Linked DNA regions of Chlorobaculum tepidum TLS. The protein of the gene in region 2 interacts with the protein of the main gene of each other region in a pairwise test. Links are inferred from orthologs where the notes say so. Each region holds a gene or a part of one and is shown on either strand. Other genes may lie near its edges.

What was found.
Region 1: the proteins of mtgA (region 2) and AYT24_RS00200 interact in binary tests that used the Escherichia coli proteins (3 or more experiments, as listed by UniProt). The link is inferred for Chlorobaculum tepidum TLS from one-to-one orthologs.

What each region holds. Positions count from the first base shown.
Region 1 is NC_002932.3:35,868-40,734, forward strand. What follows is about bases 1,934-4,864. They hold AYT24_RS00200 (penicillin-binding transpeptidase domain-containing protein), read right to left. Parts: upstream 4,412-4,864; coding sequence 2,456-4,411; downstream 1,934-2,455. Other genes in these bases: AYT24_RS00195 (UDP-N-acetylmuramoyl-L-alanyl-D-glutamate--2,6-diaminopimelate ligase), read right to left, coding at 1,934-2,456; AYT24_RS00205 (hypothetical protein), read right to left, coding at 4,439-4,819. Outside these bases: murF (UDP-N-acetylmuramoyl-tripeptide--D-alanyl-D-alanine ligase), read right to left, coding at 1-905; more of AYT24_RS00195, read right to left, coding at 930-1,933. UniProt on the Escherichia coli protein: Essential cell division protein that catalyzes cross-linking of the peptidoglycan cell wall at the division septum. Required for localization of FtsN.
Region 2 is NC_002932.3:1,915,213-1,923,872, reverse strand. Bases 1-2,940 are described here. They hold mtgA (monofunctional biosynthetic peptidoglycan transglycosylase), read left to right. Parts: upstream 1-1,004; coding sequence 1,005-1,877; downstream 1,878-2,940. Other genes in these bases: AYT24_RS09135 (Glu/Leu/Phe/Val family dehydrogenase), read right to left, coding at 2,386-2,940; rd (rubredoxin), read right to left, coding at 1,916-2,077; AYT24_RS09150 (cytochrome c), read right to left, coding at 384-818; mutL (DNA mismatch repair endonuclease MutL), read left to right, coding at 1-91. In the rest of the region: more of AYT24_RS09135, read right to left, coding at 2,941-3,642; amrS (AmmeMemoRadiSam system radical SAM enzyme), read right to left, coding at 3,761-4,639; dapF (diaminopimelate epimerase), read right to left, coding at 4,839-5,633; AYT24_RS09120 (photosystem I reaction center subunit IX), read left to right, coding at 5,981-8,176; AYT24_RS09115 (indolepyruvate ferredoxin oxidoreductase subunit alpha), read left to right, coding at 8,265-8,660. UniProt on the Escherichia coli protein: Peptidoglycan polymerase that catalyzes glycan chain elongation from lipid-linked precursors. May play a role in peptidoglycan assembly during cell division in collaboration with other cell division proteins.

The DNA.
Region 1 (4,867 bases), 1.9 Mb from region 2 along the record:
GCGTTGATGACGTTGTGTCGCCCGACAAACTGCATCGCCACTGGCTGGTGAACGCCGGATTCGGAGCAGAGCGTGAACGAAACGCGGCCCACCCGGTCCGCGCCGATCTGTTCGGCCCACCACGCGCGGCCCGCTCCCGGCTGCGCTCCGTAGCCGGTCTTGCGTGACAGACTCGCTCCTGCAGCGGCGAGGCGGTGATCGTCGAGATTGACGAACGCTGTTCCGCCGTGCGCTTCGAGGTAGCGGAAGAGCGCCGCCTCGGCATCGGCGACCCCGTCGAGGGAGCCGAAAAATTCGAGATGCTCGTGGCCGATGTTGGTCAACAGGCCGTGTGTCGGTTTGGCAAGCGAAGAGAGGAACTCCATTTCGCCGGGATGGTTGATGCCCATCTCGATCACGGCCACTTCGGTGTCGCGGCGCATCTGCAAGAGCGTCAGCGGCACGCCGAGGTGGTTGTTGTAGTTGCCCTGCGTGACGAGGACGTTGAAGCTGGTCGAGAGCACGGCGGCAAGCATCTCCTTGGTGGTGGTCTTGCCGTTGCTGCCGCCGATGCCGATTACCGGAATGTCGAAGCGCTCCCGGTAGGCGGCGGCGAGCTGCTGGAACGCCTTGACCGGATCGTCGGCGACGAGAAAACGGCGGTCGTCGCCCTGATGCTCCGCGCCCTTTTCGACGAACCATTCGCGCGACACCACGGCCCACGACGCACCGTTGGCGAACACCTCGCCGACGAAGCGGTGCCCGTCGGTGCGCTCTCCCGGCAGCGCGACGAACACTGCGCCATCGACCGCCTTGCGAGAATCGATTACCACCACCGGATCGTCGAGCCGGTACCCCTCGCCAACGTCACGGGCCACGACGGTTCCCGCCCGCTCGAAATCGCTGAACATCAGCGCTCCTTTCATCTTCACTCCCTGACTTCCGTTAACTCATTTCATTTGCGCAAAACATGCCTCCAGACACTCGCGGTCGGAAAAGTGGTGCTTCACGCCCCTGATCTCCTGATACGCTTCGTGCCCTTTTCCTGCCACCAGCAGAATATCGCCCGCACCGAGCTGCTCGACCGCCCGGCGGATCGCCTCGGCACGGTCGGCGATGCGTAGATGCACCCGGCCCGCCATGCCTGCCTCGACCTCGTCGAGAATCGCTTCCGGATTTTCGTCCCGTGGATTGTCGGAAGTGAGAATCACCCTGTCGGCCAGTTCGGCGGCGATGCGGCCCATTTCGGGGCGCTTCTGCCGGTCGCGGTTGCCACCACAGCCAAAGACCACCGCGAGCTTCGCGTCGGCAGGCGTCACCGCGCGCAGGGCTTCGAGCGCCTTTTGCAAGGCGTCAGGCGTGTGAGCGTAATCGACCACGGCGCAGCGGCTGCGGTCGCGGCTCCAGATGCGCTCCATTCGGCCCGCGATCGCATCGGCGGCGGCGAGGCTGCGAAGCGCGGTAGCGGGATCGATGCCGAGGCCGACGCCGACCGTGAACGCTTCGAGCATGTTCATCACGTTGTACGCGCCCGGCAGAGGAACCTGCATCGCCATCGACTGTCCGTCAAACGTGACATCGGCTTTCGAGCCTTCGACCGTCGAAGCGGTGATGACCGCATGGAAGCGACGAGCCGGATCGCAGAGCGATGTATTATCGCCGGTCGAGCAGCAGAAAACGCGCTCCGGCGCAAGCCTGGCGGCCATGAACTCCGCACGGGGATCGTCGGCGTTGATGACGGCGAAGCCCTCGGCGTTGAGCTGGTCGAAGAGCAGGCGCTTGGCTTCGGCGTACTCCTCCATCGTTTCGTGAAAGTCGAGGTGCTCCGGCGTGAGGTTGGTGAAGACGGCGGCGCGGAAGAAGAGGCCATGCACTCTGTCGAGCACCAGTGAGTGGGAGGAGACCTCCATCACCGCCGCCCGGCATCCGGCATCGACCATCTGGCGGAAAAGATCGTGAAGCCTGTTCGGCTCGGGAGTGGTGCGTTCGAGCGGAATGTCGTGATTGCCGATGCGGCAGAGGCCGGTGCCGATGTATCCGGCGGCGACGCCCGATGCGTTGAGCATCGAGGTGACGAGCCGCGCGGTGGTGGTCTTGCCGTTGGTGCCGGTTACGCCGATGAGCATGAGCTTGTCCGAAGCGTTGCCGTAAAAGGCTTTCGAGAGTTCGGCGAGCGCCTTTCGGGCGTCCGGCACGACGAGCCAGGTGACCGAATCGCTGTACGCAGCCGGAAGCTCTTCGCACGCCACCGCCACCGCGCCCGCTTCGATGGCCGCGCCGATGAAGTGGTGGCCGTCGGCGACGAGGCCACGCACCGCCACGAAGAGCGCACCCGGCGTGACCGCCCGCGAGTCGCAGGTCACGCCCGTGATGACGGCTCGCGCTCCGTCGCCGCCCCGGCGTTCAGCCAGCGCGCCGAGAGCGGCGACCAGGTCGTCGAGCTGCGCACCCGGCGCTCCTTCGCGGATTTCCTTCATTACTTGTTCTGAACCCTTTTCGCCAGGCGAACCCTGACCGTTGTTTCTTTCTGTACCTTCGTGCCGGGCGCGATGCTCTGCGAGGTCACGCTGCCGCCGCTGCTCCCCGATGGTTCCAGCTTCAAGCCGTTCCATTCAAGTAGCTTGGCGGCTTCGCTCTCACGCAATCCTTTCAGCTCTGGAACAACCACTGTCGAAACGCGGTCAAGCAGCTCCTTTTCGGGGGATTTCATGCTCAGCCGTTTCTGCATCTCCAGAGAGCAGGCTACCGCGCGGCCGCAGACCCTCGAAAAAACCGGAGCCGCCACGGCTGACGCATAATACGCTGTCTGCGGCTCATCGACAACGATAATCGCAGCATACTGAGGATTGTCGTAAGGGAAAAATCCAACGAACGACGCTACGTAGTAGCGCCACCCTTGATAGCTGCCGTTGTGCAGCTTCTGGGCCGTGCCGGTCTTTCCGGCGACCGGAATTCCCTCGATTTTCGCCGACATGCCGGTGCCCTTTTCGACCACCGCGCGGAAATATTCCCGCGCCATGTAATGGGCCGTTTCCGGCTTCAGCGCCTGCACCACCTTCAGCGGCCTGGTCTCTTCGATGGTCTTGCCGTCAGGCCCGCTCACTCTTTTGATGATGAAGGGTCTCATGCGCACGCCGTCGTTGGCGAGCGTTGCGTAGGCCTGAAGCACCTGGAGTGGCGTGGCCATCACCTGATAGCCGTATCCCATCCACGGCAGCGTCATTTTGCCCCAGCGCGAAACCGGCTTGAGAAATCCGCCCGATTCGCCGATGAGGCCGACGCCGGTTTTCTGGCCAAAGCCGAGGGCGTGGGCGTAGCGGTAAAAGGTCGTGGCTCCGACCCGCATGGCGGTGCTCGCCGCGACGACGTTGCTCGACTCGGTGATCGCCTTCTGGAAGTTCATCGCTCCGAACGGTTCGTGATCCCGCACCTGCTTGCCGTAGATGGTGATCGACCCGCCGTGGCCGTCCACCGGTGTTTCCGCCCTCCAGCCGAGCGCCTCGGTGGCCGCCGAGGCCATGACGATCTTGAAGGTCGAGCCCGGCTCAAACATATCGGTAACGGCACGATTGCGCATTTGATCGGCGGTCAGCCCGCTCCTGCGGTTCAGATCGAAAGTGGGGTAGTTGGCCATCGCGATGATTTCACCCGTCCGGACATCCATGATGATGCCCATCGCGCCACTGGCCTTGAACTCCTTGACCGCCTGTGCAATCTCCTCTTCAAGGATCCCCTGCACATCGGCGTCGATGGTCAGCGTCACATCATTGCCTGCAAGGGGCTGCACCTGATCGGCGTCGGGAGCCGGATAGCGTTCGCCGGTTGCCGAGCGCTGAAAAATCCGCACGCCGTCGCGTCCGCTGAGCTGGCTTTCGAAGCTCTTTTCGAGTCCGCTGATCCCCTTGTTGTCGCGATCGGTCAGGCCGATGAGCTGGGCGGCCACGTTCAGGTAGTAGCGATGCTGCTCGCGCCGGAACCCTACACCCTTGATTTTGAGACTCATCAGTTTCGCGGCCTGCGATACCGGCACGTTGCGCTCCAGCCAGACAAAACGCTTGTTCTTGCGAAGCAGATCGAGATAGTAGTCGCGGCTCTTGCCGAAGGTGTTCGCAAACAGTTTTGCTGTAGCGCCGGCATCGTTCACCTGCTCCGGATCGGCGTAGAAAGAGATGCTCTCGACGCTCTCGGCAAGCGGACGACCGTAACGGTCGAGAATGCGCCCCCGCCGGGCTTTTTCGGTTACGATCGTCTCGTATTGCCGGCTCGCTTTCGCTCGGTATTTTTTGACATCGAACACCTGGATGCCCAGCAGCTTCGAGACGATCGCCAGGCAAAACAGCAGCATGAGCGCAACCATAATGCCAAGGCGCAGGCTGAATTCATGGTCGCTGGTGCCGCGGTGGTTCTCCGGTGTTGTTCTCGCCTGGTTCATGCATTCTTCGATAAAAGAGGGGTGCTGTCAGGGTTCAATCTCGACCGGAGGAATGAATGAGGAGTCGAGTCCGAGATTTTTGGCATAACCGGAGATGTACCGGATGCTCTGAAGCTCCCGGCTCTTTAGCTTTTCAGCAGTCGAGATGCTGGTACTGATCCTGAGCTGTTCCCGCAAGCGTTCGTTGCGCTTGGCCAGGTCATTGATCGCCAGGGTATTGTTGATCTGCACCAGAAACAGCACAGTCCCCAAGAGGAGGTAAACGAACGTTCTCAGGCGCAAGAGTGAGTCTATATCGAAAATTTCGGGCGAATTCGCCTGTGGTGATGCTTTGCGAAATGGCTCCGGATCGAAGCCGAATGGCCGCCGCTCCCTCACATCGACGACACCAAGCTCATAGCTTGCCATGTTGCTCCCGTCCTCCTTCCCCAAAATTTTGCCCGGCCTGCCAACGAA
Region 2 (8,660 bases):
CACCCGGATGCCCTATGTCTGTCCGCACGGTCGTCCGGTGATCATAAGGCTTTCACTCGGCGAACTCGACCGCATGTTCGGAAGAACATAGGAGCGGTTAGCCGCGAATGTTGCGGACATCGTGGATCAAAAAAGATATGAAAAAAGCCGAGGGCCTCTTTTCAGAGGTTTGTTTCCTGAAAAATAAGTTCGTAGATTTCCGCCCAGAGCAATGATACCCTTGTAGCTCAGTGGATAGAGCAGCAGTTTCCTAAACTGTTGGTCGGCAGTTCGAGTCTGCCCAAGGGTACTCCTCACCACTCATAATGAGGCTGTTCAGGCGGGAGAAAGCAGCAGGGTCGCACCTGCTGCTTTTTTTGTTGGCCGGTTTTGACGGCAATTGCTCAGCGCTGGTAACCGTTTCCCTGTCGTGCGCCACGGCCTGGTCCCCAGTTGCCGCCCGTGTTTTGATCCCAAACCCATGCGGCCACGGCGTTCAGCTCTTCGGCGTTGAGCGGCACCGGTGGCATCAGACCGAAGCGGGTGATCGCCTGCTGGTCGGCAAGCACTTTCTCTTTTGACGGTGACTTTATGAAGTCAGCCATGTATTTAATGCCTTTGGCGCGCGATGAAAAGCGCTGATGGTAGCGGGCGGAGATGGGCAGAATGGGAGGAGCCGATTTTGGCGGTGGGGCGATCGAGTGACAAACGCTGCAATTTTTGTCGAAGACAATCTTACCGTCCACCGCCGCCGAGGCGTTTGCCGGAAGAGTTCCGGTTGACAGCACGCCCATGCCGATGGCAAGGACGACGCCGAACGTTTTGTTTGAGTGTTTCATGGCTTGTACATAATCATGGGTTTCACATACGGGCAACGAAGAGATTCTTTAACCCGTTTAAAGGTAGTTAAAAAAAGGAAAAACCCGCGCCAAAACCCGTTCATGGCGAGAGCCGTTTTTTCCGCGCCCATAAAACCGTATGTTCAGGAAAAGCGCGGCATATCAACTGGAATCGTAGTTATCCCCATGAAATTTCTCAGAAACATCGTTCTGTTTATTCTTCTGTTGCTGGCGGTCGATGTTGGCCGCTATTTCTTTGTGCCCGATGTTTCCCGGCTGGTTCACACCAATCCCGGAAAAACCGCCTTCATGGAGTATCGCGAGGCCGAATGGCGCAGCGAAGGGCGCGATAAAACCATCGAGCAGCGCTGGGTGCCGCTGAAGCGGGTCTCTCCCTCGCTGATAAAGGCGGTGCTCATTTCGGAGGATAACAACTTCTGGCATCATGAGGGGTTCGATTTCGAGGCTATGGAGGGTGCGATTGAAAAGAATATCAAGGCTGGTGAGTTCAAATTTGGAGCCAGCACCATCAGTCAGCAGCTTGCCAAAAACCTGTATCTCTCCCCATCGAAAAATCCTTTGAGAAAGATCAAAGAGGCGATTCTGACCTGGCGGATAGAACAGACGCTGTCAAAGCGACGGATTCTGGAAATCTACGTCAACGTAGCCGAGTGGGGAGACGGGATTTTTGGTATCGAGGCGGCTGCCCGGCACTATTACGGCGTCAGAGCATCACAACTGACGGCCAGCCAGTCGGCGAGGTTGGCGGCGGCACTTCCGAACCCGATTCTCTATCCGCCAACCGGCTCTTCGCGTTTTGTGAAGGCGCGCGCCAAACACATCTACGCCATCATGGTGAGGCGAGGGCTTGTGGTCCCGGATTACAGTGAAGTGATGACCGCTCCCGATGCACCGGTCGTTCAACCGCCGGATTCAATCGTGGTCGGCGTACCGGAACAACTGATCCACCAGGCTTCTCAGCCTGACAGCATCAAGCAGGAATCAACACCGGAACCGGCCGCTGAAGATACGTCTGAAAACACCCAGTCCGGCAAATAAAGGACTTTGCCGGACTGAAGCGTGAAATCGGTAAGGGGTCAGGAAACCGGTTCGAAGAAAGACTTGTCTACGCCGCACACGGGGCAGACCCAGTCTTCCGGAAGATCTTCGAAAGCCGTTCCTGGCTCGATACCGTTTTCCGGATCGCCGTCTGCCGGATCGTATTCATAGCCGCAGGGGACACAAACCCATTTCTGCATAACTTTATCTCCTTTTGGATAAGGTTTAATGGAAACAAAAGCCTTGACGTTCAGACTGATGCCTCATCTTTGGTCATATCATCAATCAATAGTCAAGTAAAGTCTCGAGTGAAATAAAAAGTTCACTTTTTTTGGAGGTGCCGCGGAGGTTTTGGCGCGTTTGAATTCGTTACTATCTTGCCGCTGCTTCGGGCTTTTCCCTGAAGCGAATTCTCAGGGCGGGGTGAAACTCCCCACCGGCGGTATTCCGGTCATGAACGCAAAGTGCCGGACGGCCTGTCCGGCACTTGCAATTCGCATTCTGAGCCTCACACCCAGCCACGCAGCTTCATCGCCTCGGCCACGCGGCGAATCGCCACGATCATGGCTGCTGTGCGGTTATCGACGCTGTACTGCACGGCGGCCTGATGCACGGCTTTGATTGCGGCGGCCATTTTCTTTTCGAGCTGGCGATGTACGACCTCCTCTTCCCAGTACCATCCACTGGCGTTCTGTACCATTTCGAAATAGGAGACGGTTACGCCACCCGCGTTGCAGAGCAGGTCGGGAATGAGATAGACGCCGCGCTCGTGCAAAATTTTGTCAGCTTCCGGGGTGGTCGGACCGTTGGCCAGTTCGGCGACGATTTTCGCCTGGATGTTCCGCGCGTTGCGGCAGGAAATTTCATCTTCAAGGGCCGCCGGTATGAGCACGGTCACATCCAGTTCCAGCAGTCCGGCGTCGGTCAGCGGCGTGGAGCCGGGAAAATCGGCGACCGATCCGTGTTGCTTTTTGTACTCCATGAGGGCTTGATGATCGAATCCATCCGGGTTGTAAATGCTGCCTTTCGAGTCGGAGACGGCCACCACTTTCATGCCGAGCAGCTCGACGGCGAGCTTGTGGGCGAAGGCTCCGGCGTTGCCGAAGCCGTTGATGGCGGCGGGTTTCCCGCGCAGATTGATGCCGAGCATCTTCGCGGCTTCACGGATGCAGATAATGCCTCCCCGCGCCGTCGCGTCGCCGCGCCCGAGCGATCCGCCGAGCGCCAGCGGTTTGCCGGTAATGACGCCGAAATCGTTGTGCCCCTGCATGAAAGAGTATTCGTCAGCCATCCAGGCCATGATCTGTGGCGTGGTGTAAACGTCGGGTGCAGGCACATCCTTTTCGAGGTCGAGCAGGCGGCCGACCTGCCGGATGTAGCTGCGCGACAGCCGTTCGAGTTCGCCGGGCGACATCGTTTTCGGATTGCAGATAACGCCCCCTTTGGCGCCGCCGAGCGGAATGTCCATGACGGCGGTTTTCCAGGTCATCCATGCTGCAAGCGCCCGGACCGTGTCGATAGTTTCGTCGGGATGAAAGCGGATGCCCCCCTTGTTGGGGCCACGTGCGTCGTTGTACTGCACCCTGAAGCCGTGAAAAGCGCGTACCGCTCCGTCGTCCATTTTGACCGGAATGGTGACATGCATTTCCCGCATCGGCCAGCGCAGCAGTTCGAGCACTTCGGCGTCAAGACCGATGATTCCAGCGGCAGCATCGAGCTGGCGGCGGGCGATGTCGAAAGGATTTTCTTTGGTAAGTCCGGCCATTGAGCAGTTGTCAAGCACGAATGGCTCCGTGGCTGGCTGGGGATGATCGTTCGATGACTGCATGAGGGGAGTGTTCGAGAGATTGAAAAAATTTCAGGATTCACGAAAAGTTGTCCGGTCAATCGCGCATCGGTGACGGGGCATGGCATACAGGGCATCGGCCGCCGGTGTCGAATCGCTCTATCCGGTAGTCACCAAAAGGGCTCGCTTTTCTTCCGACCAGTCTGGCGCTGCATTGGTCGCAAAAGGTATCGCTATGTGCGTTGCCCGCATAGATGAATGACAATCCGGCTTTTCGCCCGATCTCAAACGCTTGTTCAATCGACTCAGCCGGAGTTGGCGGAGTGTCCTGCATTTTCCATGAAATCTCCGGATAAAACGGGATGATATGCCAGGGCACCCCGGTTCCGAGGTCGTGCGCGATGAATCCGGCGAGCCGTTCGAGCATGGCTGGATCGCTTGAATGGCCGGGAATGACGAGAGTAGTGATTTCGAGGTGCATGCCGCTTTCCTGAATCAGCCGGAGACTGTCGAGCACCGGATCGAGCCGTGCGCCGCAGACGCGCCGGTAAAATGCGTCGTCCATCGACTGCAGACCAACGTTGATTGCGTCGAGCCAGGGGGTGACAGTTTTGAGGCACAACGGCGACAGGTAGCCGTTGCTGATCCAGATGTTCCGGAGACCTGTCTGCCGCGCAAGTTGCATGACGTCGAGCGCATATTCGGCGAAGATGGTCGGTTCGGTGTAGGTGCAGGAGATCGAGGAGCATCCGGTGTTCATGGCATTGCGGACAATCGCCTCGGGCGTGGCCAGCGGAATCGATTTGTCCTGGCCCATCTGGCTGATCGCCCAGTTCTGGCGGTTGGCGCATTTGAAGTTGCAACCGGGCGTGCCGAACGACCAGGTCATGGTGCCAGGCATGAAATGGTAGAGCGGCTTTTTCTCCACCGGATCGGCGGCCAGCGAGATCGCCCGGCCGTAAGAGAGCGAGACCAGCTGGCCGTCTATGTTTTACCTCACACGGCACAAGCCAGTCCGCCCCGGTCTGATGCGGCAGTAGTGACGGCAGAGGTCGCACTGAAGCACCCCGTCTGGGGCCACATGATAAAAGTTTGCCACATGCATGGTTGACGGAGTCTGTACGTTCAGGCAAGACAGCCTATCCCGCCGCCGACAAACTAACTGTAAGACGGGCTTACAGCGTGATGGTTCCCCGGTAAACTGCTCGGGCTGGGCCTTCAAGGTATATCTCGTCCATCATTTCATTGAATCCCACCATCAGTGTTTCGCCGCTTTTGACCTTTACCCTGACAAGTGACGACGTAACCTTGCCCAGCCGGAAGCTCATCAAGGCTGCGGCTACGGTGCCGGTGCCGCAGGCGAGGGTTTCATCCTCGACGCCTCGCTCGAACGTTCTGATGCTGAGCGCATCCGGAGCGGTGATTTCAAGGAAGTTGACGTTGGTGCCATCAGGGAACAATTCCTTGTTGTGGCGGATGTTTCCGCCTTCGGTCAATACATCGAGCTGGTCAAGGTTGTTGACGTAAGCGATGGCGTGCGGCGAACCGGTATCGACGAAATGGCAGTTCCAAGCACCGGCTTGCAATCCATCCCTGAAATCCGATGGTGGAAGCATGTGCAGTCTGACCGACTCCTCGCCGGTCACTTCAGCTTCGTATGTGCTCGGGCCGGCTTCGAAACGGTAGTGTTTCCCTGTTGGCCGGATGCCGATGAGGTGGGCAAACCAGACAGCGCATCGACCGCCGTTGCCGCACATTGTGCCCGGAAAGCCATCTGCATTATGGTAGTTCATCCTGAAGTCGGCGGTTTCTGAAGTTTCGAGAAGGATCAATCCGTCAGCTCCGATGCCGGTTCTGCGGGTGCACATGGCGCGCACCTGCTCATGGGTCAGGTTAAACAATCCCTGACGGTTGTCGATGACGATGAAGTCGTTGCCAGCTCCCGACATTTTGGTGAAATCGATGTGCATGTCTCTTTTTTTTGAAGGTCAGTTTTCAGTAAAATATTAGTTTTACCCGATATTAACATGGAAAATGAAGTTGTTTGATTTTACTTTTCAAATACTGTTGATTGCGGAGCCAGCGGGCAAAAAACTTTCTTATTAAAGAAATTTTCTTATTTTATTTGCTACTGTTGCAGGGTACCTTTTCTTGAGCCAGACTGCAAAAATGTTTTTTCCGGGAATCTCTCTATGTCAATTGTTCGTCGCCGGTTACCGTGCCGTGACACAGCGTTGACCGCATAGACGGGAAAAAGGTTGCCGGTTTTTTCGGTTTCTTCAACCTGAAAATACGTTCAAACAAAGGAGAACATACAATGGCTGAACAAGTGAAACCCGCAGGGGTCAAGCCGAAGGGGACAGTGCCTCCTCCCAAAGGGAACGCACCAGCTCCGAAGGCAAATGGCGCGCCAGGCGGAGCATCGGTCATTAAAGAACAGGATGCCGCCAAAATGAGACGTTTTCTGTTTCAGCGAACGGAAACACGCTCAACGAAGTGGTACCAGATCTTTGATACCGAAAAGCTCGATGATGAGCAGGTGGTTGGTGGCCATCTTGCCTTGCTCGGTGTTCTGGGCTTCATCATGGGGATCTACTACATCTCGGGAATCCAGGTTTTTCCCTGGGGCGCTCCGGGTTTCCATGACAACTGGTTCTACCTGACCATCAAGCCGAGAATGGTTTCGCTCGGCATCGACACCTACAGCACCAAGACTGCCGACCTCGAGGCTGCTGGTGCAAGGCTTCTCGGATGGGCAGCCTTCCATTTCCTTGTCGGTTCTGTGCTCATTTTTGGAGGATGGCGTCACTGGACGCACAATCTGACGAACCCCTTCACTGGCCGTTGCGGTAACTTCCGCGATTTCCGTTTCCTCGGCAAGTTTGGTGATGTGGTTTTCAACGGCACCAGTGCAAAGTCGTACAAAGAGGCTCTTGGGCCACACGCCGTGTACATGTCGCTTCTCTTCCTTGGCTGGGGAATCGTAATGTGGGCTATTCTCGGTTTCGCTCCGATTCCGGATTTCCAGACGATCAACTCCGAGACCTTCATGTCGTTCGTCTTTGCCGTGATCTTCTTCGCTCTCGGCATTTACTGGTGGAACAACCCTCCGAATGCGGCTATTCACCTCAACGATGACATGAAAGCCGCCTTTTCGGTTCACCTGACCGCTATCGGCTACATCAACATTGCGCTTGGCTGTATTGCTTTCGTGGCTTTCCAGCAGCCGTCATTCGCTCCGTACTACAAGGAACTCGACAAGCTGGTCTTCTACCTCTATGGCGAACCGTTCAATCGTGTCAGCTTCAACTTTGTCGAGCAGGGCGGTAAGGTTATCTCTGGTGCGAAGGAGTTTGCCGACTTCCCTGCCTATGCCATTCTGCCCAAGAGCGGCGAGGCGTTTGGCATGGCAAGGGTTGTCACCAACCTGATTGTCTTCAACCACATTATTTGTGGTGTGCTCTATGTCTTTGCGGGCGTATATCATGGTGGTCAGTATCTCCTCAAGATCCAGCTCAACGGTATGTACAACCAGATCAAGTCGATCTGGATCACCAAGGGGCGTGATCAGGAAGTTCAGGTCAAGATTCTTGGTACCGTCATGGCGCTTTGCTTCGCGACCATGCTTTCGGTTTATGCTGTTATTGTCTGGAACACCATCTGTGAGCTGAACATTTTCGGCACCAACATCACGATGTCGTTCTACTGGCTCAAGCCGCTGCCGATTTTCCAGTGGATGTTCGCCGATCCGAGCATCAATGACTGGGTGATGGCTCACGTTATCACGGCAGGTTCGCTCTTCTCGCTGATCGCTCTGGTTCGTATCGCTTTCTTCGCTCATACCTCTCCGCTGTGGGATGACTTGGGACTGAAGAAGAACTCTTACTCTTTCCCGTGCCTTGGCCCTGTCTATGGTGGTACTTGCGGTGTCTCTATTCAGGACCAGCTCTGGTTCGCCATGCTCTGGGGTATCAAAGGTCTCTCGGCAGTCTGCTGGTACATCGATGGCGCGTGGATCGCGTCGATGATGTACGGTGTGCCTGCTGCTGATGCAAAGGCTTGGGATTCGATTGCCCACCTGCATCATCACTACACATCGGGTATCTTCTACTACTTCTGGACAGAGACCGTGACGATCTTCTCCAGCTCGCACCTCTCGACCATTCTTATGATCGGTCACCTGGTGTGGTTCATCAGCTTTGCTGTGTGGTTCGAGGATCGTGGTTCGCGTCTCGAAGGTGCTGACATCCAGACCCGCACTATCCGCTGGTTGGGCAAGAAGTTCCTTAACAGGGACGTTAACTTCCGATTCCCGGTACTGACCATTTCGGATTCCAAGCTTGCCGGTACCTTCCTGTACTTTGGCGGTACTTTCATGCTCGTCTTCCTGTTCCTTGCCAACGGGTTTTATCAGACCAACTCTCCGTTGCCGCCTCCCGTCAGCCATGCAGCGGTTTCCGGACAGCAGATGCTGGCCCAGCTGGTCGATACGCTGATGAAAATGATTGCGTAACATTTCGGTACGAAGGGGCTTATGCCCCTTCGGCCATCTTGAGCAATAACGTTTACCACGTAAAACAATTTTAGAGAGGGGGGTTTGTATGGCCGAACCTGTTGAAAATAAAAACCAGGCACCAGCTCCGGGAGCGAAAGTTCCGCCGAAAGGCGCTCCGGCGGCTCCGAAAGCCGGAGCACCTGCTGCACCAAAAGGGCCAGTTGCACCGAAGGCAGGAGCACCAGCCGCAAAAACTGGCGCCTCCGCCGCAAAACAAGCAGGGAAGCCAAGGCTTGCTTCGCTGGGGGTGACTCTTGGGCGTTCCGGTGTTCGTCAGGAGTCTGCGCTTCCATATGTCAAGCCGAAAGCGGTGCCGCCTCCGAAACCGGCAGCACCGGCCGCTAAAGGCGCGCCGGCTCCCAAAGGTGCTCCTGCAGCTCCCGCGGCAAAAGCTGCGCCGGGTGCTCCGGTAGCCAAAGCTGCTCCGAAAGCCAAGAAGCAT